3 regions of the Neorhizobium sp. LjRoot104 genome follow, and region 1 is predicted to be linked to each of the others. Evidence: riboswitches for the same ligand, from Rfam matches in the RefSeq annotation. Region 1 holds a riboswitch; each other region holds the start of a gene.

The links. A riboswitch is a leader RNA that binds a small molecule or an ion and turns the genes downstream of it on or off. The one in region 1 is predicted to bind cobalamin.
Region 2: linked by a shared signal. The riboswitch ahead of ACSQ8R_RS02145 (aromatic ring-hydroxylating oxygenase subunit alpha) and the one ahead of ACSQ8R_RS19145 (DUF1636 family protein) in region 1 are both predicted to bind cobalamin.
Region 3: linked by a shared signal. The riboswitch ahead of bluB (5,6-dimethylbenzimidazole synthase) and the one ahead of ACSQ8R_RS19145 (DUF1636 family protein) in region 1 are both predicted to bind cobalamin.

Annotation. Positions count from the first base shown of each region.
Region 1 is NZ_CAXURS020000001.1:3,899,378-3,908,917, reverse strand. It holds gene cobN (cobaltochelatase subunit CobN) at 1-1,159, opposite strand, end outside; gene cobW (cobalamin biosynthesis protein CobW) at 1,177-2,214, opposite strand; gene ACSQ8R_RS19145 (DUF1636 family protein) at 2,211-2,621, opposite strand; cobalamin riboswitch at 2,727-2,933, opposite strand; cobalamin riboswitch at 2,993-3,221, shown strand; gene ACSQ8R_RS19140 (CbtB domain-containing protein) at 3,259-3,435, shown strand; gene ACSQ8R_RS19135 (CbtA family protein) at 3,448-4,212, shown strand; gene cobO (cob(I)yrinic acid a,c-diamide adenosyltransferase) at 4,209-4,823, shown strand; gene ACSQ8R_RS19125 (cobyric acid synthase) at 4,827-6,296, shown strand; gene cbiB (adenosylcobinamide-phosphate synthase CbiB) at 6,280-7,245, opposite strand; gene cobD (threonine-phosphate decarboxylase CobD) at 7,244-8,284, shown strand; gene ACSQ8R_RS19110 (P1 family peptidase) at 8,265-9,263, opposite strand; gene amaB (L-piperidine-6-carboxylate dehydrogenase) at 9,267-9,540, opposite strand, start outside.
Region 2 is NZ_CAXURS020000001.1:442,295-451,834, reverse strand. It holds gene ACSQ8R_RS02160 (transporter) at 1-168, shown strand, start outside; gene ACSQ8R_RS02155 (BA14K family protein) at 238-690, opposite strand; gene ACSQ8R_RS02150 (BA14K family protein) at 881-1,303, opposite strand; gene ACSQ8R_RS02145 (aromatic ring-hydroxylating oxygenase subunit alpha) at 1,411-2,655, opposite strand; cobalamin riboswitch at 2,757-2,987, opposite strand; gene ACSQ8R_RS02140 (DUF6656 family protein) at 3,153-3,767, shown strand; gene ACSQ8R_RS02135 (L-threonylcarbamoyladenylate synthase) at 3,801-4,778, shown strand; gene ACSQ8R_RS02130 (FAD-binding oxidoreductase) at 4,805-6,250, shown strand; gene ACSQ8R_RS02125 (winged helix-turn-helix domain-containing protein) at 6,247-6,627, shown strand; gene ACSQ8R_RS02120 (DUF1217 domain-containing protein) at 6,640-9,225, opposite strand; gene ACSQ8R_RS02115 (DUF6101 family protein) at 9,530-9,540, shown strand, end outside.
Region 3 is NZ_CAXURS020000001.1:1,526,189-1,535,728, reverse strand. It holds gene ACSQ8R_RS07850 (NADP-dependent malic enzyme) at 1-2,131, shown strand, start outside; gene ACSQ8R_RS07845 (hypothetical protein) at 2,272-2,973, shown strand; gene bluB (5,6-dimethylbenzimidazole synthase) at 2,974-3,660, opposite strand; cobalamin riboswitch at 3,742-3,929, opposite strand; gene ACSQ8R_RS07835 (TolB family protein) at 3,957-4,787, opposite strand; gene ACSQ8R_RS07830 (NAD+ synthase) at 4,804-6,477, opposite strand; gene ACSQ8R_RS07825 (GFA family protein) at 6,537-6,947, opposite strand; gene ACSQ8R_RS07820 (class II 3-deoxy-7-phosphoheptulonate synthase) at 7,101-8,474, opposite strand; gene ACSQ8R_RS07815 (TadE/TadG family type IV pilus assembly protein) at 8,756-9,540, shown strand, end outside.

The DNA of each region.
Region 1 (9,540 bases):
GCTCGATGCGAGGTGACGCCTTCATCCGCAGGAAAGCGGCGATGCGGTGGGCGACCTGTTCGACCCGATCCGGTTCCGGCTGGTTGATGAGGCTGGCGGAATTGTCACCGGCCTTGAAGGAGATCGCACCGGCTAGGATGCGACCGTCGAGCTCGGGCAGGACGACATGCATGGCGAGGTCGGCGGGGTTGAGGCCGCGCCGGTTTTCCGCCCAGCCTTCGCGACGCGTAGTGGCGATGACGATCTGGAACACCGGGACACCGCTGCGGTCGAAGATCGTTTCGCCGTTCTCGTCGGTGCCGCTGGCAAAGGCGGTGGTCGAGAGGATGGCGGAAGGCTTGAGGTCCGAGACCGCCTGTTCGACGAAGGCGACTGCGTCAGCATCCTTCAGGCCGGAGACGAAGATCGGTACGGGCGCGAAGCCGCGTTTCCGCAACGCCTCGAACAGTGCATCGATCGGTGCAGCGTCGTTGGCGAGCAGCATTGAGCGGTAGAAGAGGATAGGCAGGCGCGGCGCATCCGGCGCAAAGCCCGAAAGGAGATCGTTGGTCTCGACGATGCCTTTTCCCGGCCTGTAGAAACCGGCTTTCGGCATCGGCATTGCCGCGTAGAGATTATCGGCCTTGCCTGCGGCCAGAGCGGCGAGCTGTCTGGCGAGAAGCCGCATATTGTCCGGGCCGCCCTCTCGGAAGCAGGCAAGGATGGCGGAAAGCTGATCTTGCGAAACCGTCGATGCCCCGGCCAGCCGCTCGTCGCGGATGCTGCATTCGCCGGGCAGGAGGGCAAGCGCGATCTTTTTGGCACGCGCCACTCGGGAAAGTTCTTCGACGCCATAGGCCCAGCGGTCGTAGCCGCCGAGGATGCGCACGAGGATGACCTTCGCATGGGCAGCCGTCTTTTCGATCCACAGGTCCACCGACATGGGGTGGCGGAGATCGGAGAGATTGGTCAGGCGCAGGGTTGGGGTGGGGGAACGCTGGCACTTGTTTTTGCCGTCATCTGCGCGGCCACCGCACCCATCCGTACCCCAAACCGCCGCTACCCCGTTCAGGTCGCTGCCGGAAAAGGAGAGCACCACCACGTCGCCCGGCGACTGATCTAGGTCGACCGGTTCGATGAGGTCGTCAAGCGACGACGATGTGGTGGCGAGTATGTGCATCCTTCCCTCGGGCCTTCCTATGCGGCCAGCATCCTTTCGATTGCGGCCCGGTCGATGCCCTTTTCGCCGATGACGACGAGGCGGCTTGCCCGCGCTTCGCCGGGTGCCCAGGCGCGGTCGAAATAATGGTTGACGCGCGATCCTACCGCCTGAACCTGCAGGCGCATCGGCTTGTTCGCGACTTCCACGAAGCCTTTTATGCGCAGCACGTTCTCTGCTTCCGCCGTCGCGGAGATACGGGCGGCAAGCTGTTCGGCATCCGTGACCGCGGCCAAATCGACGACGAAGCTGTCGAAATCGTCGTGATCGTGGTCCAGTTCGTCGTCGTGATGGGTCTTGCGGTTTTCGATGTCGTCCTCGACGGCGAGGCCGAGGCCGATCAGCACCGCCGGATCGATGGCGCCATTGGCGGCCGAGACGATTTTCACGGCGCGCGGCAGATGCGCCGAAACGCGATCCCTGGCGGTCGCGAGGCCGGCGGCGTCGAGAAGGTCGCTCTTGGTGAGCACGATCATGTCGGCGCAGGCCACCTGGTCCTCGAACACTTCCTCGACCGGATCGTCATGGTCGATCGAGCCGTCCGCCTGGCGCTGGGCTTCGAGCGCCTCATGGTCGTCGGCGACGCGGCCTTCGGCGAGCGCCAGCCCGTCCACCACGGCAATCACAGCGTCAACCGTCACCCGCGCTTTCACGTCCGGCCACTGGAAGGCCTGGACGAGAGGCTTCGGCAGCGCGAGGCCGGAGGTCTCGATGAGGATGTGGTCGACACGCTGCTCCATGGCCAGAATTTGGTCGATCGCCGGTACGAAATCATCGGCCACGGTGCAGCAGATGCAGCCATTGGCGAGTTCGATGATGTTGTCTTCCGGGCAGCTTTCGATGCCGCAGCCCTTCAGCACGTCGCCGTCGATGCCGACATCGCCGAACTCGTTGACGATGATCGCCAGCCGCTTGCCCTTCAGGTTCTCGATCAGGTTGCGGATCAGCGTGGTCTTGCCGGCCCCCAGAAACCCGGTAACGACGGTGCAGGGAACGCGGTCGAACGAAACGCTCATGATGGCATGTCCTCGTGATGATGAAAGGGTGGGATGCGGGCCGTCATGCCCTTGCCGCGCAGGCAGGTGGGGCGGCCGCGAAGGGGAAGGAAACCGCGCTCGTCCTCGGCCAGCATCATTGCGCCGGTGACGATATCCTCGACATTGTCGAGCGACAGATGGCCGAAGACATAGGACCAGCCGCTGCGGTGGTTGAAGGCAGCGCTCGGGCTTTTTTCGCAATTGGCAAGGCAGGTGACGGGCTTGACCGCAAGCGGCTTGCCCGCGGCCGCCTCGCGCAACGCCGCGATCAGTGCGATACCCGGCCGGACCTCGCTATCTGTTTCGTCGCGGCAATTGGTGCAGACGAAAATCGTCACATCCGCAGGGCTGGCGGTCGCCGGATCATCTGGTCGGTGGTCACTCATCGGTCAGCCGCGTTCCCGCCGGGGTCGAAAAATCGGGGCGCGGAGCAGGAGGCTGAAACCGCCTGCGGTGATCGAAAAACTTCCTCCGGAGCACCCCGCCCGGTGAAGCAGAATTGTCGGACGGCAGGTCTCCTGGCTCACGGGTCGCCGCCATTTGCCTGCCTTCCCGGTTTCCCAGTGGCCTCTCGGCAAGTGGCTCGCCGCCTACAGTTGCGGGGGCAGCCGCGGCATTGATCCTGAAAAAGGGATCGCACCGCATTCTCTCTTAGCCCTCCCCGTTGCCGGAAAGGGACCATCTCCTTTCAACTAAGCCCGGTCGCTGGCCCATGTCAATGCGTCGCAAAGGCGATTGCCGTGACGCCGAATTCGTCTATAGTGACCGAGCCTATGGTGCCCGAAAGGGTTTTAGAGGGAATGCGGTGCGACGGAAATTTACCGTCCAACCCGCGGCTGCCCCCGCAACTGTAAGCGGAAAGTCTTTGCCCAAAACGGTCGTTCGGCCGTCAAGCCACTGGGAAATCCGGCCAACGGTATCCTGGGAAGGCGGGAGAAGGCGTCCGATCCGCGAGCCAGGAGACCTGCCAGAGGCGGCAAAGAACGTGAACGGCCCTCGGGTGGAGGGCGAAAGGACGAGACCATGGTACAAAATTCTGCCGCAACTGCAGTCGGCATTTCCGCTTCGAAGATCATTCCCCTCAGCATGACGGCCCTGCTCGGCCTGTTCATCGTCGGCTTTGTCGGCTTCTCGCATCTGGAAGTCGTCCACAATGCCGCGCATGACACGCGCCACTCGCTCGCCTTCCCCTGCCACTGAGGAGTTCTCCCAATGTCGTTGTTTCGTAACATCGTCTTCACGGCGGTGATCGCCGGGCTTTTGTCCGGGCTGCTGCTCACCGTGATGCAGAGCTTCTCCACGGTACCGCTGATCCTGCAGGCGGAGGTGTTTGAAAATGCCGGCGGTGAGGCCGCTCACAGCCATGACGCGGCGCCCGCAGCGGCCGGTGCGGCGGCGCCTGCTGCCGACCACCACCATGATGACGAAGCCTGGGCTCCGGCCGATGGCTTCGAGCGCTTCATCTATACGCTCGCCGCGGACATGCTGTCGGGCATCGGTTTCGCTCTCGTCCTCGTCGCCGCTTCGGAGGCATTCGGCGGGTTCCGGGGCTGGCGCGGTGGCTTGATGTTCGGCATTGCCGGCTTCCTCGTCGTCATCCTCGCACCGGGCCTCGGCCTGCCGCCGGAACTGCCCGGCATGCCGGCCGCCGAGCTCGGTCCGCGCCAGATCTGGTGGGTCTCGACGGCAGTCTGCACGGCAGTGGGTCTGGGCTTGCTCGTCTATACCCGCTCGGCCGTGTTCGCAGCGCTTGCGATCGTGCTTCTGATCGCGCCGCATCTCATCGGCGCGCCGCTGCCGCCGAGCCATGAAACGGCCGTCCCGATGGATCTTTATGCCCGCTTCGTCAACGCCGTTTATGCGACCAACCTGGTGTTCTGGGCGGTGCTCGGTGCGCTTGCCGGCGTAGTGCGCGAAAAATTCCGCGCCGGCGAGGAAGCTTCTGCCGGATCTCCGGCGAAGCTCGCTTCCCGGTGAAGGAGATCGACGAGGCTTCCGTCGAACGTCATCGCGCCAAGATGGCGAACCGCAAGGCGGTTCAGGATGCGGAAGTGGCGGAGAAGACCCAGGAAAAGGGGCTTCTCATCGTCCATACCGGATCCGGCAAGGGCAAATCCACCGCCGCCTTCGGCCTGGCGCTGCGCATGCTCGGCAACAATCGCCGGGTCGGTGTCGTGCAGTTCATCAAGGGTGCCTGGTCTACCGGCGAGCAGCCGGCGCTTGCCGTCTTCGGCGATCGTGTCGTCTGGCACACGATGGGCGAGGGCTTTACCTGGGAGACCCAGGACCTGAAGCGGGATGTCGCTGCGGCGGAAAAGGCCTGGGAAAAGGCGATCGAGCTGATGGCGGACGAGACGATCGGGCTCGTCATCCTCGATGAGCTCAACATCGCGCTCCGTTACGATTACCTGGATCTCGACAAGATCGTCGCCGCGCTGCAGGCGCGGCGGCCGGACCTGCATGTGGTCGTCACCGGCCGCAATGCCAAGCCGGCGCTGATCGAGGCGGCCGACATGGTGACCGAGATGACGCTGGTCAAGCACCACTTCAAGGCGGGCGTGAAGGCCCAGGCCGGCATCGAGTTCTAGACTATGACCGGGATCAAGCCAGCTCGGGCGCTGATGTTTCAGGGAACGGGTTCGGATGTGGGCAAGTCGCTGGTCGTGGCCGGACTTGCCCGTGCCTACAAGCTGCGTGGCCTGAAGATCATGCCGTTCAAGCCGCAGAACATGTCGAACAATGCAGCGGTGACCGCCGATGGCGGCGAGATCGGCCGGGCGCAGGCGCTGCAGGCACGCGCCGCCGGCGTGCCGCTCAGCGTCCACATGAACCCCGTACTCCTGAAGCCGCAGAGCGAGGTGGGTGCGCAGGTGGTTGTGCAGGGCAGGGTCGAAGGCAATGCAAAGGCCGCCGAATACCAGATGCTCAAGCCGAAACTGATGCCGCGGGTTCTGGAGAGTTTCGATATTCTCCGCAATCAGGCCGATCTCGTCCTGGTCGAAGGCGCCGGCAGCGCATCCGAAATCAATCTTCGCCACAACGACATCGCCAATATGGGGTTTGCCCGGGCCGCCGACGTGCCGGTGGTGCTGATCGGCGATATCGACCGGGGCGGGGTGATCGCCAGCCTTGCCGGCACCAGGCTGGTGCTCGATCCCGACGATGCGGCGATGATCCGGGGGTTTGTCGTCAACCGGTTTCGCGGCGACCCGGCCCTGTTTGCCGACGGCATGCGGATGATCGGTGATCTGACTGGCTGGCAGTCGATCGGTTTGCTGCCGCATTTTGCCGATGCGGCCAGGCTTCCGGCCGAAGATGCGCTTGGCCTCAATGCGCCTTCGGTGCGGAAGGCTGGCGCGAAGATCAGGATCGCGGTGCCGATCCTGTCGCACATATCCAATTTCGACGATCTCGATCCGCTGGAGGCGGAGCCCGACGTCGATCTGATCCGGGTTAGGCCGGAGCAGGTTATTCCCGGCGACTGCGATCTGGTGCTGCTGGTTGGTTCGAAGGCGACGATATCCGATCTGCGGGCGCTGAAGGCAGCCGGTTTCGACGTCGATATCGCCGCGCATGTCCGTCGTGGCGGTCGGGTATTCGGTCTCTGTGGCGGCTACCAGATGCTTGGAAAGACCATCTCCGATCCGGAAGGAACGGAAGGGCCGCCCGGGTCGATCGAAGGGTTTGGCTTGCTGGACGTCGAAACGGTTCTGTCGGGCGATAAACGGCTGGAGGCCGTGTCGGGCGAGAGTTTCGATGGAGTTTCGCTGTCCGGCTACGAGATGCATATCGGGCGGACATCCGGGGCAGACTGCGCGCGGCCGTTTTCGGTGATCGGCGGTGGTCCGGAAGGTGCGATATCGGCGGATGGCCGGGTCTGGGGTACCTATCTCCACGGGCTGTTTTCCAACGACCGGCAGCGGTCGGCCTGGCTGACGCGGCTCGGGGGCTCTGCATCGGGCCTTGATTACGAGGCAGGCGTGGACGCTGTGCTCGACCGGCTGGCCGGCCATATGGAAAAGCATCTCGATCTCGACGGGCTGCTCAAACTTGCCAGATGATCAGCGCCAGAAGGCCGAAAAGGCCGATCAGCAGGGCGTCGGCGACGCGGGCGAGTTTCAGCGCGCGGCGAATGTCGTGGTGGTTGAGTTCGGAACGTCCGCCCTCGCCCATGAAACCCGCCTCGATCATCCGGCCTCCATAGCTGCGCGGGCCGGCGAGCGCTATGCCGAGCGCGCCGGCCATGGCCGCTTCGGGCCAGCCGGCATTCGGCGAACGGTGATGGCGGGCATCCCGCCGGACGGCCCGGATCGCGTTGCCGGGCGAGGCGTGGTCGATGAGGCCCGCCGCGACCACGAAAAGAAGGGCGCTCAGGCGCGAGGCGGGCAGGTTGATGAGATCGTCGAAACGCGCCGCCGCCCAGCCGAAGGCTTCGTAACGCGGCGATTTGTGGCCGATCATGCTGTCGGCGGTATTGGCCGCCTTGTAGCCGACGCCACCCGCAAGACCGAATATCCCCATCCAGAAGGCCGGCGCCACGACGCCGTCCGAGAAATTCTCCGCCAGGCTCTCGATCGCCGCGCGGCAGACGGCGGCTTCATCGAGCTTTTCCGGGTCGCGCCCGACGATTTTCGAGACGGCCTTGCGCCCGGCTTCGAGCCCTCCGTCTCTCAGCGCCGTCGCGACGGCCTCGACATGGCTTTCAAGGCTTTTCTGCGCCGGCAGGGTCGCGGCGATCAGAACCAGCAGGATCGGCCCAAGCGGGATGATCATAAGGTCGTATTCGATCACCAGGCCGAGCAGGGTTGTGATGCCGAGGAGCGCCAGAAGGGCGAACACGCCCTTTCGTTTCCGCTTGGAAAAGCCGTCGCTTTCCCGGTTCAAGTCGCCGTCCAGCCGGGATATCAGTGCGCCAATCCAGGTGACGGGATGGCCGATGCGCCGGAACAGCCAGTCCGGATAACCGAAGATGCGCTCCACGATCAGGGCAGAAAATGCGAGAAGGAACATGAAGTTGGCAGACCCTGATATTGGCGAAGGGATTGGCGGTCCGATACAGCACGGCGGCAATCTTTCCCGCGCCCGGGCGCTGTTTCGCCACGCGCCGGAACCCTGGATCGATCTCTCCACCGGTATCAGCCCGCATTCCTACCCGCATTCGCCGCTGCCCGGCAATGTTTTCGCGCGACTGCCGGACGTCGCATCGGCTGAAAAGTTGAAGGCCCTGGCTGCTGCTGCATACGGTGCGCCATCCGTGGCGCATCTGGCGGCGGGGCCGGGGACGCAGATCCTGCTGCCGATGGTCGCCGGACTGGTTGCCCGGAAAGGCCATGCAGCGGTTCTTTCACCGACCTATGCGGAGCATGCCCGAGCGGCGCGGCTGGCTGGCTTCGAGGTCATGGAGACGGCGGACCTCGATCGGCTGAAGGATGCCGATCTCGCCATCGTCGTCAATCCGAACAACCCGACCGGGCGTGTTGTTCCGCGTGCCGACCTGCTGGCGCTTGCCGTGATCATGCGCGCGAAGGGCGGGCTGTTGGTGGTGGACGAGGCATTCATGGACGTCTCGGAAGCATCGAGCGTCACCGACGCGGTGGATGGCGGCGGGCTGGTGGTGCTGCGGTCCTTCGGCAAGTTCTACGGCATGGCCGGCCTGCGGCTTGGCTTCGTGATTTCGCATCCGGAACTCGCGGCAAAAATCGAGAGCCGGCTGGGGCCATGGGCGGTGTCCGGCCCGGCGCTGCATGTGGCGAACGAAGCCCTGGGCGATGCCCGGTGGCAGCAGGCCATGCGGCTGAGGTTGAAGGAGGATGCAGCGCGGCTGGATGCTCTGCTCGGAACGGCCGGCATACCCGTCACGGGCGGAACGTCGCTGTTCCGTTTCATCCGCGACCCGAGCGCGCAGGCGATTTTCCGGCATCTTGGAGAGCGGGGCATTCTGGTGCGCCGGTTCGAGGAACGCCTTGACGACCTCAGGATCGGCCTTCCCGGCGAGAGCGGTTGGGCACGGCTCGAAGACGCCCTGAAAACTATCCGGACGGCAATGTGAATTTGTCGCGCCAGGCGGCCTGAGGGTTTGCGACGGGCAAGGCCGTCGCCTCGTAGACGCCACGCGCCACGGCCCGCGCGGTTACCAGCGTCGCCAGGTGGCAGATTTCCATGAAATCCGAGGGCTCGCCTAAAGGTCTCGCACCGGTCGCGGCTGAAAGGATGGTGTCGCCGTCCAAGGGCAGGTGCGCCGGCAGGATCGCCCTGGCAAGGCCGTCATGGGCGAGGATGGAAAGCCGGTGCGCCTGCGCCTTGGTGAGCGCGGCGTCGGTGACGATGACGCCTATGGTCGTCGATGTCACATTGCGGCCCTTGAGGCGCATGCGGTTGTCGAAGGCTGGAGGTAGCCCAAGCCCGCCGAACTCCCTGTCCTCCTCAAAGGGAGCGGCCCAGAAATGCGGGCCTTCGCCTATCGTCGCCGAGCCCAGCGCGTTGGCGGCAACCAGTGCCGCGACCGTATGGCCTGTGGAGGTTCGGGCACTTGCCGAGCCGATGCCGCCCTTGAACGTCGCCGTCGTGGCACCCGTTCCGGCTCCGGTGGTTCCGAGTGCGAATGGACCCCTGGTGGCTGCCTTGAAGGCTTCATAGCCCATGTCGCGATAGGGCGAATGCAGGCCCCAGTCCTTGTTTCCGCCGTTCAGCAGATCCATCAGGATCGCCTGCGGCACGATCGGCACGCGGACGCTGCCGACCTGGAAACCGCGGCCGATCTCGCGCAGGCCCGATTGCACCCCGCCGGCCGCATCCAGCCCGAAGGCGGAGCCGCCTGACAGCACGAAAGCATCGACCGTCTGCACCGTCATCGAAGGATCGAGCAGCGCGGTATCCCTGCCGCCCGGGGCGCCGCCGAGCACGGAGCCGGAGGCGATCGCAGGTTCGTCGAAGACGATCGCCGTGACACCCGAACCCAGGGCAAGATCGGTGGCATGGCCGACGGCCACGCCTTCGATATCGGTCAGCAGGTTCAGCGTGGCGGCCATGGGTTACTCGATGTCGAACTTGACGCCCTGCGCGAGCGGCAGGGTGCGGCCGTAGTTCAGCGTGTTGGTGGCGCGGCGCATGTAGACCCGCCATGCGTCGGAGCCCGATTCGCGGCCGCCGCCGGTTTCCTTCTCGCCGCCGAATGCGCCGCCGATTTCGGCGCCCGAGGGGCCGATATTGACGTTGGCGATGCCGCAGTCCGAGCCGCGGGCGGAGACGAACGTTTCCGCTTCGCGCATGTCGTTGGTGAAGATCGAGGAGGAAAGGCCCTGCGGC
Region 2 (9,540 bases), 3.5 Mb from region 1:
ATGACCGCCTTCCTGCTGCCGCCGACCTTGGTCACCGGCTTTTTCGGGATGAACACCTCGTCGCTGCCTTTCGAAGGGGGTTCCGGCGGGACGGCCTATGCCTTCGGCCTGATCGGCGTTTCGGTGCTGGCCGCCTGGTGGCTGTTGAAGCGCACCGGAATTCTCTGACCGCTGAACAAATGAAAACCCGCCCGGCTATGATACCGGACGGGTTGGATAGTGCCTGTCAGGGCGCTCTTAGAAATAAGGCGAATAGCAGGTCTGGCGTGGGCCGTAATTCGGCTGGAACGAGTTCGAATAGGCGTCGTAGGACCGGTAGCGGTCAGCGCACCATTCGTAATGGCGCGGATTGATGTCGTCCCCTCCGCCATAGACCGGCGCCGGCTCGACATAACGCGGCTGGGCAGCGATGGCGCCGCCGATCAGGGCGCCGGCACCGAATGCCGCCAGCGGAAACCAGTAACCGTTGTGGCGGCGATAGCCCGGACGGTAGTCGCGATAACCGCGATGCCCACGATACCAGCCGCCGCCATGACGACGGTACTGCACGAGGGTGACCTCCGCATTGGCGTTCGTTTCGATCCCGGCGGCCGGAGCGGCCGGCAGCGGCATCGCCTGAGCCGGCATCAGAGAGCCGGCGAGAACGGCAACGGAGATGCCCGCAACCGCGATGTTCTTCAAAAGAGTCATGTTCAGTCCCCAGATCCCTTGTCCATGTTTCAATTTTCGACAGCCACTTGTTTTAATATGCAGCGGATTTGAAATTTGCCGAGACCTTAGGAAGTTCATCCTGAATGCGCAATTAACGGGCCCCGCGACGAAGCAAGCCCGGTTGCGGCTTGTCCGCGACCGGGCTTGGCTTCAGATGAACGATGCGTGCTTATCTGTAAGGCGAGATGCAGCGTGCCCGCACGCCGGCGCGCGGCACATAGGTGTCGTCCCAGGCGCGGTAGGTGCGATAACGGCTTTCACACCAGGCGACGTGCCGGTTCGAATACTGCGCGCGGGGGGCTTGAATAGCACCACCGATGATCGCGCCGGCACCGAAGGCCGCCAGCGGGAACCAGAAACCGTTGTGATAGCGATAGCCGGCGCGACGGTCACGGTAACCGCGATGACCCCTGTACCAGCCGTAGCGGTCACGCCGGAAGTCGCGACGGTACTGGACATTGGTGACATCGCCCGCGGCCGAAATGCCGGAGGGAGGAGCCGGCATCTGAATGGCCTGCGCTGGCACAAGCCCGGCAAACGTGGTCGCGACGGCAACTGCCACCGCTGTCAGGCGTAGACGAAATGCGTTCATGCGGGGTGTTTCCTCATCTGATTTTTAATCAGAAAACAACGCCGGACGAAGCAATCGGTTCCTGGAGGCAGGCCAGGCGCCGATCAACGCCGATCACGAGCTGGCGATCATGCGACGATCGAAAGCTTCGCCTGGTCGCCCTGCAGCCGGTTCACCATGAAGTTCGAATACCATTCGACGAACTGCATGACGCCACCCTCGTGGAGCACGGAATAGGGACCCGGCTCATAGGCGGGCGAGCGGATGCCGAAGGCGTTTTCCTCGACGATCTGGCGGTCCTGGTCGTTGGTCATGTTCCAGACATGCGTCAGCTCTTCGAGATTGTAGTCGACGCCCTCGACCGCATCCTTGTGAACAAGCCATTTGGTGGTGACCGCCGTTTCCTCCGGCCCGAGCGGGGTGACGCGGAACGAGATCGCGTGGTCGCCGAGAATGTGGTTCCAGCTGCTCGGATAGTGGAAGAGCAGCATGGTGCCGATCGAATTGATCGTCACGTCGTCCGAGAGCTTGCGCTGCACGGCGTTGCGGCCGCTCATCGTGTAGCTCTCGGCATCCTCGATCAGCGGCATGCGCGCGACGCGGAACTGGCCGGTTTCGTCCATGCGGAATTCGCTCGGCAACCCCGCCTCCTCGCAGCGCTGCCAATGGGCGGCGATGACAGGATCGTCCTTGGCACCCTGGACGCCGGTCGCGGTCGGCGATTCCGGATAGGTGCGGCAGAGTTCCGGATGGTTCGCGGCGCAGTGGTAGCACTCGCGGTTGTTTTCCCAGACGAGCTTCCAGTTGCCCTTCTCGATGATCGTCGACTGGTGCGCGACCTTGGCTTCCGACAGGCGATGCGGGGCCAGATAGGGTTCGATCGCGGCGCGGACCGGCGCGAAATCAGGCGCTTCGTTGGCAAGGCAGATGAAGATGTAGCCGGCGACGCTCTCGCAATGGACCTTCTTCATGCTGAACTGGGTCTTGTCGAAATCCTGGCCCATCTGGCGGCCGACCAGAAGCGAGCCGTCCAGCTCGTAGGTCCATTGATGGTAGGGACATACGAGCCGGACCGCCGAGCCATGCTCCTTGGTGCAGACGCGGCTGCCGCGATGGCGGCAGGTATTGTGCAGCGCGCGGATCTGGTTGTCGCGACCGCGCACGACGACCACCGGATAATCGCCGATCTGCAGGGTGAAATAGGCTCCGGCCTTCGGCAGCTCGCAATCATGTCCGACGAACAGCCAGTCGCGATACCAGATCATTTCCAGATCGAGCTTGAAATAGGCGGGATCGGTATAGAAGGGCTGCTCGAGGCTGAAGCCTTCACGACGGTTCTTGAGCTGCCGCAGGGCCTGATTGCGAATTTCCATATTACCTTCCTCGTCAATGTGGACAGCGGAAGGACATGGAAATGCCGGCCGGCCTGAAAGCCCGCGCAACACCCTGTCCCGAACGCCCGCCGCGTCCGGTCGTCATCTTTTGTCCCGAGGCTGGTTTCCGGGCTCAGGAGCTTGTCCCTGGGAGGGACCGGCTCGGCGCCTTCCCGGGCGGCCTTTGCGGCTCTTTCCCAGTGGCTCATGCCGTGCCTTGTTGCTCCACCACCGTTGCGGGGGCAGCGCCGGATCGGATTTTGAAAACCCCTGCCGGCTTCCCAATTCTCCGCCTTCCCTAGTCAGGCGGCACCTCAAGATCGAGGCGGATATAACCATCGAGCGAGCGTGTCGCATAGGCAACATTGCGACATCGGCAACCGCGTTGGCGACAGCGGCGAAACGGCCCAGAATGCAACACTCCAGCTCCGCGAAAGCGAAACCTGTCATTAAGGGATAAGCCATAAAATCCCGGCGTGAATGGGAGCGACGCCACCGTGCAGGCCAAGGGAAAGATCCGTTATTACAAAGCTCCTCCACCAACGCCTCCAGCGCCGGTGGTGGCAAAGACCGCGTCCCATTCCGAATTCCTCCGGACAGGGCGCATCGCCCGCTACAATCCGATCTGGCTGCCGGAAGAGCGTCGCTACCTCACCCACACCGAAGTCGCAGAGCGCACGGGCAAAAGGCTCGAGGCCGCCGGTGAAACGAGCCACAACCGGATCAACTCCTTCCACCGCTCGATCCAGTTCCCGAAGATCATCTTTCACCACACGCTCGATGAGCGGCCGCATCTCGGCTATTGCCACGTCACTGCGGCGAGAACGCTTCTTCCGCGCGGCGTCCCGGTGAGCTGGTCGTTCTATATCGCCAACTTCTTCTCCAAGATCGGCGAGGAGGAAACCTTCTTCGAGCATATCAGCCCGGCCTATTCACGTATGTACTTTGCCGTCGCGGTCGAACGCGAGGCAGGTCAGCCGCTGCAGATCAACCGCACGATCCGCAAGAACGGCCTGCTGTTCCAGACCAACGATCCGATGGAAGCCATCAAGAACGTCCTGATGCTCGGCACTTCCAACGAAATGCTTCGCGAGATCATCAAAAGGCTTTGAAGACGCCACGGGCCGCGTTATTGACGGGCGGACATGACGGCTCAAATCATCGACATCACCCGGGATCATGACGGCGCGCTCGCCCAAGCCTGCGCCGTGCTTGGCGACGGGCTTCCCGTCGCGATCCCGACCGAGACGGTCTACGGGCTTGCGGCGGATGCCACCAATCCCGCCGCCATCACGCGCATTTACGAGACCAAGGGCCGGCCGCGCTTCAATCCGCTGATCTGCCACATGTCGGATCTCGACATGGCCGAGCGTTACGCCGTCTTCGACCCGATCTCGCGCAGGCTTGCCGGAGCTTTCTGGCCAGGGCCTCTTACCCTGATCCTTCGCCTGAAGCCCGAAAGCGGCATCCACGCGCTGGCGACGGCCGGGCTCGATACGGTCGGCATCCGGCTCCCCAAGGGTTTCGCCTCCGAACTGATCCGCGCCTTCGGCAAGCCGCTCGCGGCTCCCAGCGCCAATACGTCCGGCAAGGTGAGCCCGACCAGCGCAGCCCACGTCGCCGACGATCTGGGCGACAAGCTGGCGTTGATCATCGACGGCGGCGCGGCCCCGGTCGGTGTGGAATCGACCATCGTTCGGGTCGAGAACGGAGTGATCCGGCTGCTGCGGCCAGGCGGGGTAGCCGCGGAAGAGATCGAGAAGGCGACCGGGCTTGCGGTGATCCGGCCGGAGGGACCGACGGCAATCATCGAGGCTCCCGGCATGCTGGCCTCTCATTATGCGCCGGGTGCAGCGGTCAGGCTCAACGCCGACCATGTCGAGGCGGGCGAGGCATTGATCCGGCTCGGTTCGGCCCCGGTCAGGGGAATGAAACTCGCCGCAGCGGTTTTTGACCTGAGCCCGTCCGGCGACCTTGCGCAGGCGGCGGCAAACCTGTTCGATTACCTGAAGCGCGCCGACGCCACCGGCGCCGTCAGTATCGCCGTCACGCCCATTCCCGACCATGGGCTCGGCGAGGCCATCAACGACCGGCTGGCAAGGGCGGCCGCCCCCCGGGAATAAGCCGGGGCTAATAGGAGGAGACGCTTATGGACATTTCAGGGCCGAAACCAGAGCTTCTCGACCGCTTCGCGGCGATCGTCGGCGAGAACCACGTCCTGCGCGATGCCCGCGATCTTGCGCCTCATCTCATCGAGGGCCGCGGGCTCTACAAAGGTTCGTCGCCCATGCTCCTGAAGCCGGGTTCGGTCGAGGAAGTGTCAGCGATCCTGAAGCTTGCAAGCGAAACCGGCACGCCGATAGTGCCGCAGACCGGCAATACCGGCCTCGTCGGGGGGCAGACCCCGCGCACCGCTGGCCACGACCTGATCGTCTCGCTCGAACGCATGAACCGCATCCGGGACGTCGATCCGGTCGCAAACGTGCTGGTCGCCGATGCCGGGGCGATCCTTGCGGACGTGCAGAAGGCGGCGGAAGCCGTCGACCGGCTGTTTCCGCTGTCGCTTGGCTCCGAAGGGTCCTGCCGCATCGGCGGCAACCTTTCCACCAATGCCGGCGGCACAGCCGTACTCGCCTACGGCAATACCCGCCAGCTCTGCCTCGGGCTCGAAGTGGTGCTGCCGACCGGCGAAATCTGGGACGGACTGCGCCGGCTCAAGAAGGACAATACCGGCTACGACCTGCGCGACCTGTTCATCGGCGCGGAAGGCACGCTCGGCATCATTACCGGCGCCGTGCTGAAACTCTTTCCGCAGCCGGTCGGGCACCAGGTGGCACTCGCGGGCCTCGCCTCGCCGGCGGATGCGCTGAAACTCTTCGAGCGGGCCTCGAACCTCTGCGGCACGGCGCTGACCGGTTTCGAGATGATGCCGCGCATCGGCATCGAATTCGTGACCCGGCATATCGAGGGCGTGCGCGATCCGCTCTCCGAGCCGCATCCGTGGTACGCGCTGATCGACATCTCGACCTCGGATTCCGCCGAGACGGCCGAGTCCATGGTGCAATCGCTGCTCGAACAGGGCTTTGAGGCCGGCCTCATCCGTGACGCCGTGATCGCCTCCTCCGTCGCCCAGCAGAAGGCGCTCTGGCACATGCGCGAAAGCATGTCGGACGCCCAGAAGCCGGAAGGCGGTTCGATCAAGCATGACGTCTCGGTGCCTGTGTCGAAAATCCCGAGCTTCATGGCAGAAGCCGAGCAGGCGGTGCTGGCAGCCATGCCGGGGGCCCGGGTATGCGCCTTCGGCCATCTCGGGGACGGCAACATCCATTACAACATCTCGCAGCCCATCAGTGCCGACATGGCCGCGGACAAGGCGGCCTTCATCGGCCGCTGGCGGGAAATCAACGCGATCGTCCACGGCATCGTTCTAGCCGCCGGCGGGTCGATTTCGGCCGAACATGGCATCGGCCAACTGAAGCGCGACGAGCTTGCCCATATCCGCTCGCCGATCGAGATGGACCTGATGCGGCGCATCAAGCAGGCTTTCGATCCGGCCGGCATCATGAACCCCGGCAAGGTGGTCGCTATTCCATGACCCGCTCGTCGAGGACCACGATCAGGATCGACCTCGACAACGGCGTGCGGCTCGGTCCAGGCAAGGCTCAACTCCTGGAACTGATCGCCGAACACGGCTCGATCCGGGCGGCGGGCGCCTCGATCGGCATGTCCTACCGGCGGGCATGGCTGCTCGGCGACGAAATCAACCGTATGTTCAAGGAGCCGTCGATCTTTACCCGCCACGGCGGGAAAAGCGGCGGGGGTGCGGGCCTGACCGAATTCGGGCAGGAACTGCTGTCGCGCTACCGGCGGATGGAAAAGGCAAGCCGCGACGCGATGCGCGCAGACCTCGACTGGCTGGAATCGAACGCCGATCCGCGCTTCGAGACGGTGGACAAAGACGACAACGCCTGACGGCGCCTGCCCCTAGCTCAGCCTGATCTGGGACAATGCCCACAGGGTATCCGAGCTGATGCCTGCCGAGCCGCCACCACTCAGAATGCTCGCCGGCGATGCCGTAACGGGGCTGTTTTCCAGATCGTACATGATCGTGAAGCGCTGCACCAATTTCCTCACCTTTTCCGGATCGGCGAGGTCTTCGAGGTTCAGCTTCTTCTCCACTATCTTGGCCTGCTGGTCGACATCCATGTTGCCGATTTCGGCGGGCAGGCTGAAGGTGACGCGGAAGAACTCCATCAGCGCCTCGTCGCCGAGGATCACGTAAGGGTCGGTGATGCTGTCGGACATGCGCTCGAAATACAGCGCCAACCGGACACCAGGATTTTCCTCGCCCTGCTGGGTTTCGAGCATCTGGCGGACGTAAAGATCCTGGGTCGCGACGACTTCGCCGCCGTTCTGGGCCTCGCCTGCCGAGCTGCGGTCGATCTCGCCCTTGGAATCGAAATTGAAGGTACCGACGATCTGCGCAAACCGCTTGTCCGTCTGGGTATTGACGAAGCTCTTGGGATCGGCGGGATCCGAGTTGAAAGCCTGCTTCAGGAAATCGTTGGTGACCGTGGAGGGGTCTATCCCCTTGGAGATCAGCAGGATGTCGAGCGTCTTGCGGTCGGCGAGCAGTTCGTCGCGGCTGCCGATCCGCTGCATCGCGTCGGTGTAGTACTTGGCCTCGGTCTGGGCTTTCGTCCTGGCAGCCTTGAGCTCATCGCCTTCCATGAACCGGCTTTTGCGCAGGATATAGTCCTTGGCAACGTTGGTGATCGCGGCGTTGGACTGAAGCAGCACCTGCCGAGTGACGGCCCCTTTGGTGTCGAAGTTGAAAAACTTGGCGAGCGAGAGGAAGCGTTCGTCCTTCAGCTTGTAAATATAGCTGTTCGGATCAGAAAGGTCGCTTTTCAGGGCATTCTTGATCGTCAGTTTCGAAACGGTCGCCGGGTCTAGCCCGACCGCTTCCAGCGCGAAAACCAAGGAGTCTTCGGCGTCCGAGCTCAGGAAATCGTCGAGCGTCTTCACGGCTGTGAGGTCGAGTTTGTAGAACTTGATGGTTTTGGCGAGATCGTCTTCCTGCTTGTCGTCCCAGCGGCTCATGTAATTGCTGCGGGTGGAGCTGGTCTGCAATTCATCCTGGGCCTGGCCGGCGGCGACGGTGCCGTCGGTATTGAAGTTGAAGGCCTTCGCCAGCTCCAGATATTCCGGATTGGTCGTCCCGAAGCGGTTCGCATAGCTGTCCGGGTCGGAGAGGTCGCTCGTCAGGATCTGCTCGATCGTCGATTTAACGACCGTGGCCTTGTCGAGATTGAAGGCGACCCGGATATATTTGAGAAGTCGCGGGTCGTCGATGAAGTCGCTGACATTGTCCGCCGTCTTGAGCTCCTGCTCGAAGAGCTCCTGGTTGAACATCGCCTCGGCATGGGTGACACGGGTCTGCTTGTTGAAGAAGCCGCCGACGATCTCCAGCAGCTTTTCCGGAGTGACCGCGCCGCCCGCCGGCACCGAGCCGTCCGCATTGAAGTTGAAATCCTCGGCAAGCGATTTCATCAGGCCGAGATAGGGCGCATCGGACGCCCCGGCGGCGATGAGCGTTGCAAGTTCGGCGCGCCGCTCGGCCGTCTGGGCGATCGGCACCAGCCGGCCATCCAGCTCGGTATAGCGTGTCTGTGACGTGGCAAGAGTGTCCTGGTCCGTCTGGATCGCCTCCACCGTCTTGGTCAGCTCCACCTGCATGGCGTCGATCTCGTCCTGGAGGGTCGGCGGACCGCCATTGTTCAACTCATCCTGCTTGGCGGCGATCTGGGTTTCGAGATCGGTCTTCTTCTGCTGGCCAAGCGTGATCGAGTCCTGCAGAGCGGGAATGCCGGTGCTGAGGCTCAGCCGCTCGGCAAGCTCGCTGTCCTCGGTTTTTGCCGCATTATACTGGTCGAGAGTGTTGCCGTAGGCGGTGTTGTAGAAGCTGGTCGGGTCGGCAGGGTCGCTGACCAGCACGCCACGGATGGCATTGTAGTTGTAGTATTTCGTATCGATGCCATAGGCGGTGAACATGTAGTCGCGAAGCCTCGGATTGGCCAGCAGCTGATCGACATTGGTGATATTGCCGGTCTCGCCCAGCATCACCTTGAAATAACGGGTGTCGGCCTCGAGTGTATCGTTCTGGGCGGCGATCGTCTGGTCATAGGTATCGAAGAGCTCTTCCATCTGCCCGTTGGACTGGGCAGCGGCGCCTTCTCCGTTGGAGACGCCGAAATTGAACGCTGCGGCGATATTCTGGTAGCGATCGTCGGTCAGGCGGTTCGCAAAGCTGTTGTCGTCGCTGAGATCGCTTTCCAGCACCTGCTTCATGAACGCCTTGGCGTAGATCATGTCGTCAAGTCCGTGCGCCTGCATCGCGTAGCTGTAGAGGCGATAGTTGTCGAGGAACTCGTCGACCGTTTTTATCTTGCCGATATTCTCCTGGTAGTACTTCGTATCGTTGACGACCATCGTCTGCCCGGCGATGGTTTTCAGGCTTTTCTGCATGTCGCGATTGACAAGATCGAAGGTGAGATAGGTCGATACCACGGAAAGGCCCCACGAGTCGGAATGATGCTGCCGCAATGATCGCAACCTAGCCTTGCCCGGGGCTTTTCTGGGCGTTCCGGCGTCACGCCGGGATTGTCCCAGGCCTGCACAGCAAGGCCGTGATTCACCTTCCGGAAACCCAAAAGCGTGCCCTTTCGCTAACCATTCAGGCAGGCAAGGCTTCTTTAACCGCTATTTTTAAGCAGTCTCGAACATGGCCCGCCCTATGCTTTGGCTATCAGAGGACAAAAGTCCCGTCGAGAAACCGGCAACGGCTCTCAGGTAAAACAAGGGTAGCATATCGATGACCAACAC
Region 3 (9,540 bases), 2.4 Mb from region 1:
TCCGGATATGGCCGCGGACTATACCGCCCGCGCCAACCTCGTCGCGGTGGTCTCCAACGGCTCGGCCGTACTGGGGCTTGGCAATATCGGACCACTGGCTTCCAAGCCGGTCATGGAAGGCAAGGCCGTCCTCTTCAAGAAATTCGCCGGCATCGACGTTTTCGACATCGAGATCGACGCGCCCGGCATCGAGGCGATGGTCTCGACCGTCTCGGCGCTCGAGCCGACCTTCGGCGGCATCAACCTCGAAGACATCAAGTCGCCGGAGTGTTTCGAAGTCGAACGCCGGCTGCGCGAAAAGATGAACATCCCGGTCTTCCACGACGACCAGCACGGCACTGCGATCATCGTCGCCGCCGCGGTCCTGAACGGGCTTGAACTCGCCGGAAAAAACATCGCCGACGTGAAGATCGTTACCTCAGGCGCGGGTGCTGCCGCGCTCGCCTGCCTGCATCTCCTCGTTTCGCTCGGCGCGAAGAAAGAGAATATCTGGGTCCACGACATCGAAGGCCTTGTCTATGACGGGCGCAATACGCTGATGGACGAGTGGAAGGAAATCTACACCCAGAAATCCGAAAAGCGCGTCCTTGCCGACAGCATCGGCGGCGCCGACGTGTTTCTCGGCCTCTCCGCCGCCGGCGTGCTGAAGCCAGAACTCCTGGCACAGATGGCCGAAAAGCCGCTGATCATGGCGCTTGCCAATCCGACGCCGGAAATCATGCCGGAGCTCGCCCGCGCCGCCCGTCCCGACGCGATGATCTGCACCGGCCGTTCGGACTTCCCGAACCAGGTCAACAACGTGCTGTGTTTCCCCTACATCTTCCGCGGCGCGCTCGATTGCGGCGCCCGGACGATCAACGAGGAAATGAAGATGGCAGCGGTCAAGGCGATCGCAGCGCTTGCACGCGAGGAAGTCTCCGACGTTGCCGCTCGCGCCTATTCCGGCGAGACGCCGATCTTCGGAGCCGACTATCTCATCCCCTCGCCTTTCGATCCGCGCCTCATCCTGCGCATTGCCCCTGCGGTTGCCAAAGCCGCTGCCGAGACCGGCGTCGCCTCGCGGCCGATCCAGGATTTCGAGGCCTATCTCGACCAGTTGAACCGCTTCGTCTGGCGCTCCGGTTTCGTGATGAAGCCGATCTTCAGCGCCGCCAAGGCTTCCGAGAGGAACCGGGTGATCTTCGCCGAGGGCGAGGACGAGCGCGTGCTGCGCGCCGCCCAGGTCCTGCTCGAAGAAAAGACGGCGACCCCGATCCTGATCGGTCGTCCTTCGGTCATCGAAGCGCGGCTTGCCCGCTTCGGTATCCGCATCCGCCCGAATGTCGATTTCGCCGTGGTCAACCCGGAAGACGATCCGCGCTATCGCGACTATGTCGACGAATATTTCGCCCTGGTCGGCCGCGAAGGCATCAATCCGGAAGCGGCGCGCACCATCGTGCGCACCAACAACACGGTGATCGGCGCGCTCGCGGTCAAGCGCGGCGATGCGGATGCGCTGATCTGCGGCGTCGAAGGCCGTTACGACAAGCATCTCAGCGACGTGAACCAGATCATCGGCAAGCGGCCGGACGTCTGCGCCTTCTCGGGCCTCAGCCTGGTGATCTCCCAGCGCGGTGCGATGTTCTTCACCGACACTTTCGTCAACTACAACCCGTCCGCGCAGGAGATCGCCGAGATCACGGTTCTCGCGGCCGAGGAAATCCGCCGGTTCGGCATCACTCCGAAGGCGGCGCTGATCTGCCATTCGAATTTCGGCTCGCGCGATTCGGAAAGCGCCCAGAAGATGCGGGCTGCCCTGAAGCTGGTGCGCCAGCGTGCGCCGGAACTCGAAGTCGACGGCGAAATGCAGGGCGGCTCCGCCCTGTCCGAAACGCTGCGCAAGCGGGCCATGCCGAACAGCTCGCTCACCGGCGAAGCCAACCTGCTGGTCTTCCCGAACCTCGACGCGGCAAACATCTCGCTCGGCCTCGTGCGCAACCTGACGGACGCCCTGCATGTCGGGCCCATCCTTCTCGGGGCGGCCCGGCCGGCGCATATCCTGTCGTCCTCGGTCACGTCGCGCGGCGTGGTGAACATGGCGGCCCTGGCCGTCGTGGAAGCATCGCAGCCAAATTTACAAATTCAATCTTAAGTTGTTTAAACTCGCGATTGGCGTGAGCCCCGTTGGGGGCTCACACCGTATCTGAGATCTGTTTTCACATGCGGTGATCGCCGCTTTATGAGATTGTCAACCGGCACGTTCCATGATGCCATCTCCAAACTCTGGAGAGGATGCCGGAATTGCCGATCCCGCTTCGCGGCCTGCTGACCATACCGCTGTTTTTCCTGCCTGCCGCAGCGCTGGCGGGGGACCCCGCCGTTTGCGCGGCGCTTTACCGGAAACTTGGCAATAGCCCGCAGATCATCGGCAGCACGTCCGCGGCACGCAGCTATGCCCAGCAGCTCGGCGAATACAATACCGATATCCGGGAGCTCAGGATCGACATGCGCCGCGCCGGTTGCGGCAATGGCAGCGTCGTGGTTTTGGGCGGCCCGAATGCCGAGGTCTGCGGCCAGATGCGGGATGCGCTGGACAGAATGGAGCAGAGCCGCGATGCGCTGGCGGCGGAACGGAATAGTTCGCGGCAGATGATCCTGCCCTCGGAAGAGCGGAATGCCATTCTCGCCGCCATTCGCGAACAGCGCTGCATCCCCTCTTTCGAACCGCTGCCGCCTGTTATCGACGATCGGCGAAAGGTGCCGGGGATCGAACTTCCGAAGGAAGAGCAGCCCTATTCCGGGATCACCAACCTGCGCACCCGCCCGCCACAAAAGCCACAGGCAGCCGCCGTCCAGCCGCCGATACTCACACCGCCACCGGAGCGGGCCTACGATCCGAACAGGAAGGTGCGCACCGTCGGGCCGACCTTCCTGCCCGACGAGAGTATCGATCTCAGCAATCCGAAATCGGCAGGACCGCAGCCGCAGCAATAGTCAGCGGTTCTCCCATCGGTCATGAAACACCAGTTCGTCCAGAGTCAGGCGCTGGCGCCAGCCCTTGAGCGCCAGCTCCGGCTCGCCATAGAGCCGATCGACGTAACCGAGGCAGAGCCAGGCGATGATCTCGATGCGGTCGGGAATGCCAAGCAGCCCGCGCACGTCCTCGTCGTGAAAGATGCTGACCCAGCCGACGCCGACGCCTTCGGCCCTGGCCGCAAGCCAGAGGTTCTGCACGGCGCAGACGGTCGAATAGGCGTCCATGCGCGAATTGTGGGTACGGCCGAGCACAACCGGGCCGGCGCGATCGGGATCGCAGGTGACGCAGATCGACAGTGGCGCCTTGCGGATGCCTTCGAGCTTGAGACTGCGATAGAGGTCGCGGCTTTCATCCGGAAACATCTCCGCGGCTTCGTCATTGGCGCGCGAGAAGGCGGTCCATGCGGCCTCCCGCACCGCCTGATCGCGGATGAGGATGAAATTCCAGGGCTGCATGAAGCCGACGGAGGGAGCTGCATGCGCAGCGCCAAGCAGTCGCCTTACCAGGTCGTCCGGCAGCGGATCGGGCAGGAACTGGTCGCGCACGTCGCGGCGGGTCTCGATCGCCCGATAAACGGCCGTACGTTCGGCCTTGGAAAATTCACCGGCGGGCCGCAAGGCATGCGCAAAAGGGTCAGGTCGCATCGTTTATCCCCAACAATGCCGTCGCTCCCCAGCCTTTCGGAAGCAAGGAGAGGTCCGAAACCTTGCCGCCGTCCGCGCGGGTTCGGTCTATCGTGTCAGGCCGGTCTTCTGACTTGGCTTCGTCCGCCTCCCGCCGCGGCCTTCCCGGTTTCCCAGTGGCTGAATTCCTGCGGCCGGGCGTCCACCTCACAGCGTTGGGCACGTTCCGGTTCCACCCCGGATTCCCGATTCTCCGGCTTGTCGCCGGCACCTGACCGGATCAGTTATGCCCCTACCCAGTCTTCGCCGCAAGACGCTCATGCGACAGGGAAATAGCGTACATAGACGAATTCATCACCATCCGGCGACCAGTTGGGCGAGTTCATCGTGCCCTGCCCGCCGAAGAGATCGAACAGCGTCTCGGCATTGCCGCCGTCGATGTCCATCAGCCGGACGCGGACGTCGAGATCACGCGGATGGTCGAGGACATCGGCGTCGTAGGAGATGAAGACGATCTTGTCACCCTTCGGCGACGGATGTGGAAACCAGTCGCCGTAATCGCTGTCGGTGATCCGCTCCGCCGGACCACCGGCGGCCGGAACGCGCCAGATCTGCATGAGCCCGCTGCGGCTGGAGTTGAAATAGATCCACTTGCCGTCGGGCGAATAATCCGGCCCGTCATTGCGGCCCTCGCCAAAGGTCAGCCTGGTCTCCTCACCGCCTTCGATACCGATCGTATAAATGTCGAATTCGTCGCCGCGGATGCCGCAATAGGCGAAGCTTTTTCCGTCGGGCGACCAGCCATGCCAGTAGGACGGCAGGTTCCGGGTCACTAGCCTCGGTACACCGCCACCGACGGGAAGCACATAGATCGCCGACTTGCCGAACTCCACCTTGTCGGAAATGGCGATCAGCGAACCGTCAGGCGAAATGCCGTGGTCGTTGTTGCATTGCAGGGCAAAGCCCGTATCGACAAGTTGCGGACCGCCGTCACCGTCCGGTGACAGCCGATAGATCAGGCCCTCGCTGTTCAGCATCAGATATTGCCCGTCCGGAGACCAGTTGGGCGCCTCGAACAGGGCTTCCGTCTGCCAGACCACCCGCATCGTCCGGCTTCGGATGTTGAAGATCTCGACCGAGCTGCGCAGGGCCATGATCCCTCTCCTACCGGTCCCGGAACCGGTTGGTGATCGGGTAACGCCGGTCGCGGCCGAAATTCTTCTTGGTGATTTTTACCCCGGGCGCCGATTGCCGCCGCTTGTATTCGGCGAGATACAGGAGGTGCTCGATCCGGTGCACGGTGGCGATATCATGCCCGCGGGCGATGATCTCCTCGGTGCCCATCTCCAGCTCGACAAGGCATTCCAGGATATCGTCGAGTACCGGATAGGGCGGCAGCGAATCCTGGTCGGTCTGGTTGGGCCGAAGTTCCGCGGATGGGGCCTTGGAGATGATGTTCTTCGGGATCACCTCGCCGCTCGGGCCGAGCGCCGTCGGCGGCAGGTGTTGGTTGCGCCAAGCGGACAGCGCATAGACCTGCATCTTGTAGAGGTCCTTGATCGGGTTGAAGCCGCCGTTCATGTCGCCGTAGAGGGTGGCGTAACCGACCGACATTTCCGACTTGTTGCCGGTCGTCACCACCATCGAGCCGAACTTGTTGGAGATCGCCATCAGGATCGTGCCGCGGGCGCGGCTCTGGAGGTTCTCCTCGGTAATGCCCTCCTCGGTTACCTCGAACAGTTCGGCCAGCGCCGACGAAAAGCCGTCCACCGGCTCGGCGATCTGCACGATGTCGTAACGGCAGCCGAGCGCCCTGGCGCAATCGGCGGCGTCCTTCAGCGAGTCCTCCGACGTATAGCGATAGGGCAGCATCACCGTGCGCACCCTCTCCTCGCCGAGCGCATCGACGGCGATCGCCGCGCAGATCGCGCTGTCGATACCACCGGACAGGCCGAGCACGACCGACTTGAAGCCGTTCTTGTTGACGTAATCGCGGAAACCGAGAAGGCAGGCGCGGTAATCCGCCTCCTCCTTTTCCGGAATGCGCGCCATCGGCCCTCGGGCGCAATGCCAGGTCTCGCCAATCCGTCTCCACTCGGTGACGGCAACGGCCGGCTCGAACTGGCTCATCTGGAAGGCAAGCGACTTGTCCACATTGAAGGCGAAGCTGGCGCCGTCGAAGACCAGTTCGTCCTGGCCGCCGAGCTGAGCCGCATAGATCATCGGCAGGCCGGTCTCGATCACCTGCTTCAGGACGACCTGGTGGCGGATATCCACCTTGCCGCGATAATAGGGCGAACCGTTCGGCACCAGCAGGATTTCCGCGCCGCTCTCCGACAGCGTCTCGCAGACGCCGAGATCGCCCCAGATGTCCTCGCAGATCGGGATGCCGAGCCGCACGCCGCGGAAATTGACCGGTCCCGGCATCTCGCCGGCGATGAAGACGCGTTTCTCGTCGAACTCGCCATAGTTCGGCAGGTCGATCTTGTCGCGCACGGCGATCACCTTGCCGCCGTCGAGCACAGCGATCGAATTGTGGCGACCCTCCTTGCCCAGGCGCGGAAAACCGATGATGACGCCGGGACCGCCGTCGGCCGTATCGGCCGCGAGCTCCTCGACCGCCTTCAGGCACGCCTTCAGGAAAGCCGGCTTCAGAACGAGGTCTTCAGGCGGATAACCGGACAGGAAAAGCTCGGTGAAAAGAACGATATCCGCCTCCTCGCGGGCGGCATCTCTTCGGGCTTCTCGGGCCAGCGCCAGATTGCCGGCGATATCGCCGACGGTCGGGTTGAGCTGGGCGACGGCGATGCGGAAGGTCTGGCTGATGTCCTGGGTCATGGTACCGATTTAGCGTCCGCAGCAGATGGGGGCAACGTGTTCCGAGAGTTTTTTGTCCGTCAGGCGGATGTGGGCCGATCGTCCGGATAATGCGGCACGCCGTCCTCGGGCAATTCATAGAAATCCGCCTTGTCGGCGCAATAGATGTGCTCGCCCATGACAAGCCCGCTCGGCTGGTCGAAGGCGCCCGCCAGGATCGAAATGCTCTGTGCGCCCTCCGCCTGCCAGAACAGCGCCGAGCCGCATTGCGAGCAGAAGCCGCGCCGCGCTTCATCGCTGGCGCGATACCAGCTGAGCGCCTCCTCGCCTTCGAGCGTCATGTTCTCGACGCGAACGCTGGTCGCCGCGTAGTAAATCCCGGTCTGACGGCGGCATTGCGAACAATGGCAAGCCGTAACCGTCCGCAGCGGACCGACCGTTTCAAACCGGATCGCACCGCACAGGCAACGACCGCTGTTCTTCTGCTCCATGCAACATCCCCGACGAAAGCAACATGCTCAGTGTCGCGAGCGCGGGCCACGGGGTCAAATCTATTCGGCTGATCATGCCATCAGGGGAAATAATAGTAAAAGGCCAGCGTCACCGCCGGCCTTCTCCGATTTTCAGCTACCGTGCGTGGCAGTTCAGCCGTTGACGACCATCCGCTTTTCGTCGCGACCGCTCTTCATCCGCTCGGCGAGCAGGAAGGCCAGTTCCAGCGCCTGGTCGGCGTTGAGACGCGGATCGCAATGGGTATGGTAACGGTCCTGCAGGTCGCCGGCCGAGACCGCACGGGCGCCGCCGGTGCATTCGGTGACGTCCTTGCCGGTCATCTCGATATGGATGCCGCCCGGATGGGTGCCTTCCGCACGGTGGATCTGGAAGAAGCTCTCGACTTCCGACAGGATCCGGTCGAAGGGCCGGGTCTTGTAGTTGTTGAGCGTGATCGTGTTGCCATGCATCGGATCGCAGGACCAGACCACCTTCTTGCCTTCGCGCTCGACGGCGCGGATCAGCTTCGGCAGGCTCTCGGCGACCTTGTCGTGGCCGAAACGGCAGATCAACGTCAGGCGGCCGGCCTCGTTGGCCGGGTTCAGCGCGTCGATCAGTTCGATAAGATTGTCGGCCTGCAGCGACGGACCGCATTTCAAACCGATCGGGTTCTTGATGCCGCGGAAATATTCGACATGCGCATGGTCGAGCTGACGGGTGCGGTCGCCGATCCACAGCATGTGGCCGGAGGTCGCGTACCAGTCGCCGGACGTGGAATCGACGCGGGTGAAGGCTTCTTCGTAACCGAGCAGCAGCGCTTCATGACTGGTGAAGAAATCCGTCTCGCGCAGGCTCGGCTGGTTCTCCGCGGTGATGCCGATCGCCTTCATGAAATCCATGGTTTCGCTGATGCGGTCGGCGAGCTTGCGGTAACGCTCGCCCTGGGGGCTATCCTTGACGAAGCCGAGCATCCACTTGTGGACGTTTTCGAGATTGGCATAACCGCCCATCGCGAAGGCGCGCAAAAGGTTCAGCGTCGCCGCCGACTGGCGGTAGGCCATCATCTGGCGTTCCGGATCGGGAATGCGCGATTCCGGCGAGAACTCGATGCCGTTGATGATATCGCCGCGATAGGACGGCAGTTCGACGCCGCCCTGCACTTCGATATTCGAGGAACGGGGCTTGGCGAACTGGCCGGCGATGCGGCCGACCTTGACGACCGGAAGCTGGGCGCCATAGGTCAGGACGACGGCCATCTGCAGGAACGAGCGGAAGAAGTCGCGGATATTGTCCGCACCGTGTTCGACGAAGCTTTCCGCGCAGTCGCCGCCCTGCAGCAGGAAGGCATTGCCTTCCGCGACACTGGCGAGCTGCTTCTTCAGGCGGCGGGCCTCACCGGCGAATACGAGCGGCGGGAAGGTCGCGAGCTGAGCTTCCGTGGCGGCCAGCGCGGCCTTGTCCGGAAATTCCGGGACCTGCTGGATCGGTTTTTGCCGCCAACTGCTCGGGGTCCAATTCTGTGCCATCTCGCTCACCTGTTTCAGCCTCGGCCATCCTCTGCCGGGCAAGTCTTTAAAATCGAGGCGGCTTATAGACCTTAACAGCAGCGTTGCATAGCCGTTTTGACCCGCGTTCCCCCTCCGGCTCGTCCCTGCGATGTGCCACGAAAATCGGGCTGACGCCGTCTCCGCTCGGATCGCATGCAGTATGAAATCAGGACATGCCTTGAATTTTAATCCCGTTCTTAGCCACAATTTCACGAATTTGCGCGACGTTTCGCGCAGGTTTTCTTGCTGGGGAGCAGGCGATGCATCCGATGACACGTTTCTGGAAGGATCGCGGTGGCAATTTTGGCGTCATGACCGCCCTTCTGTTGGTTCCGCTCATTGGGACGGCCGGCATGGCGCTTGATTTCGGCCATGCGCTCACCGTCAAGCAGCAACTCGTCGGCGCGGCCGATGCGGCCGCCGTCGGCGCCATCGCCGAGAAATCGAAGGCCGTCGCCCAGGCGATGCAACTGCCCGGAGACGGGAGCGTGGCGCTCGATCCGGCCGAAGCCCGAAGCATCTTCCTCGGTCAGATGTTCGGCGAACTCGCCTCCCTGCCGGTGAGTGTCGATATCCAGGTGGCAAAGAACAACGGCATCCTGACCTCGCACGTAGCGTTCAGCGCAACCCTGCCGACCACTTTCATGACGATCCTCGGCAAGGACGACATCACCGTTTCCGGCCAGGCCACCGCGCAATACCAGACGCCGTCGTTCCTCGACTTCTACATGCTGCTCGACAACACCCCGTCGATGGGGGTCGGGGCGACGCCTGCAGACGTCGCCAAGCTCCGGGCAGCCACCATCAATGGTCGCAATGGAAAAGACAAGGATTGCGCCTTCGCCTGCCACGTCGTCTCGGAAAGCGGCGTCGAGGACAAGGACAGCTATTACAACCTCGCCAAAACGATCGGAGCAACGATCCGGATCGACGTGGTCGCCGATGCGGTCGCCGCGCTGATGACGACCGCGAAAGAGACGCAGACCGTCAACAGTCAGTTCCGGATGTCGGCTTACACGTTCGGGCGCTCCGCGCTCGACGCGAA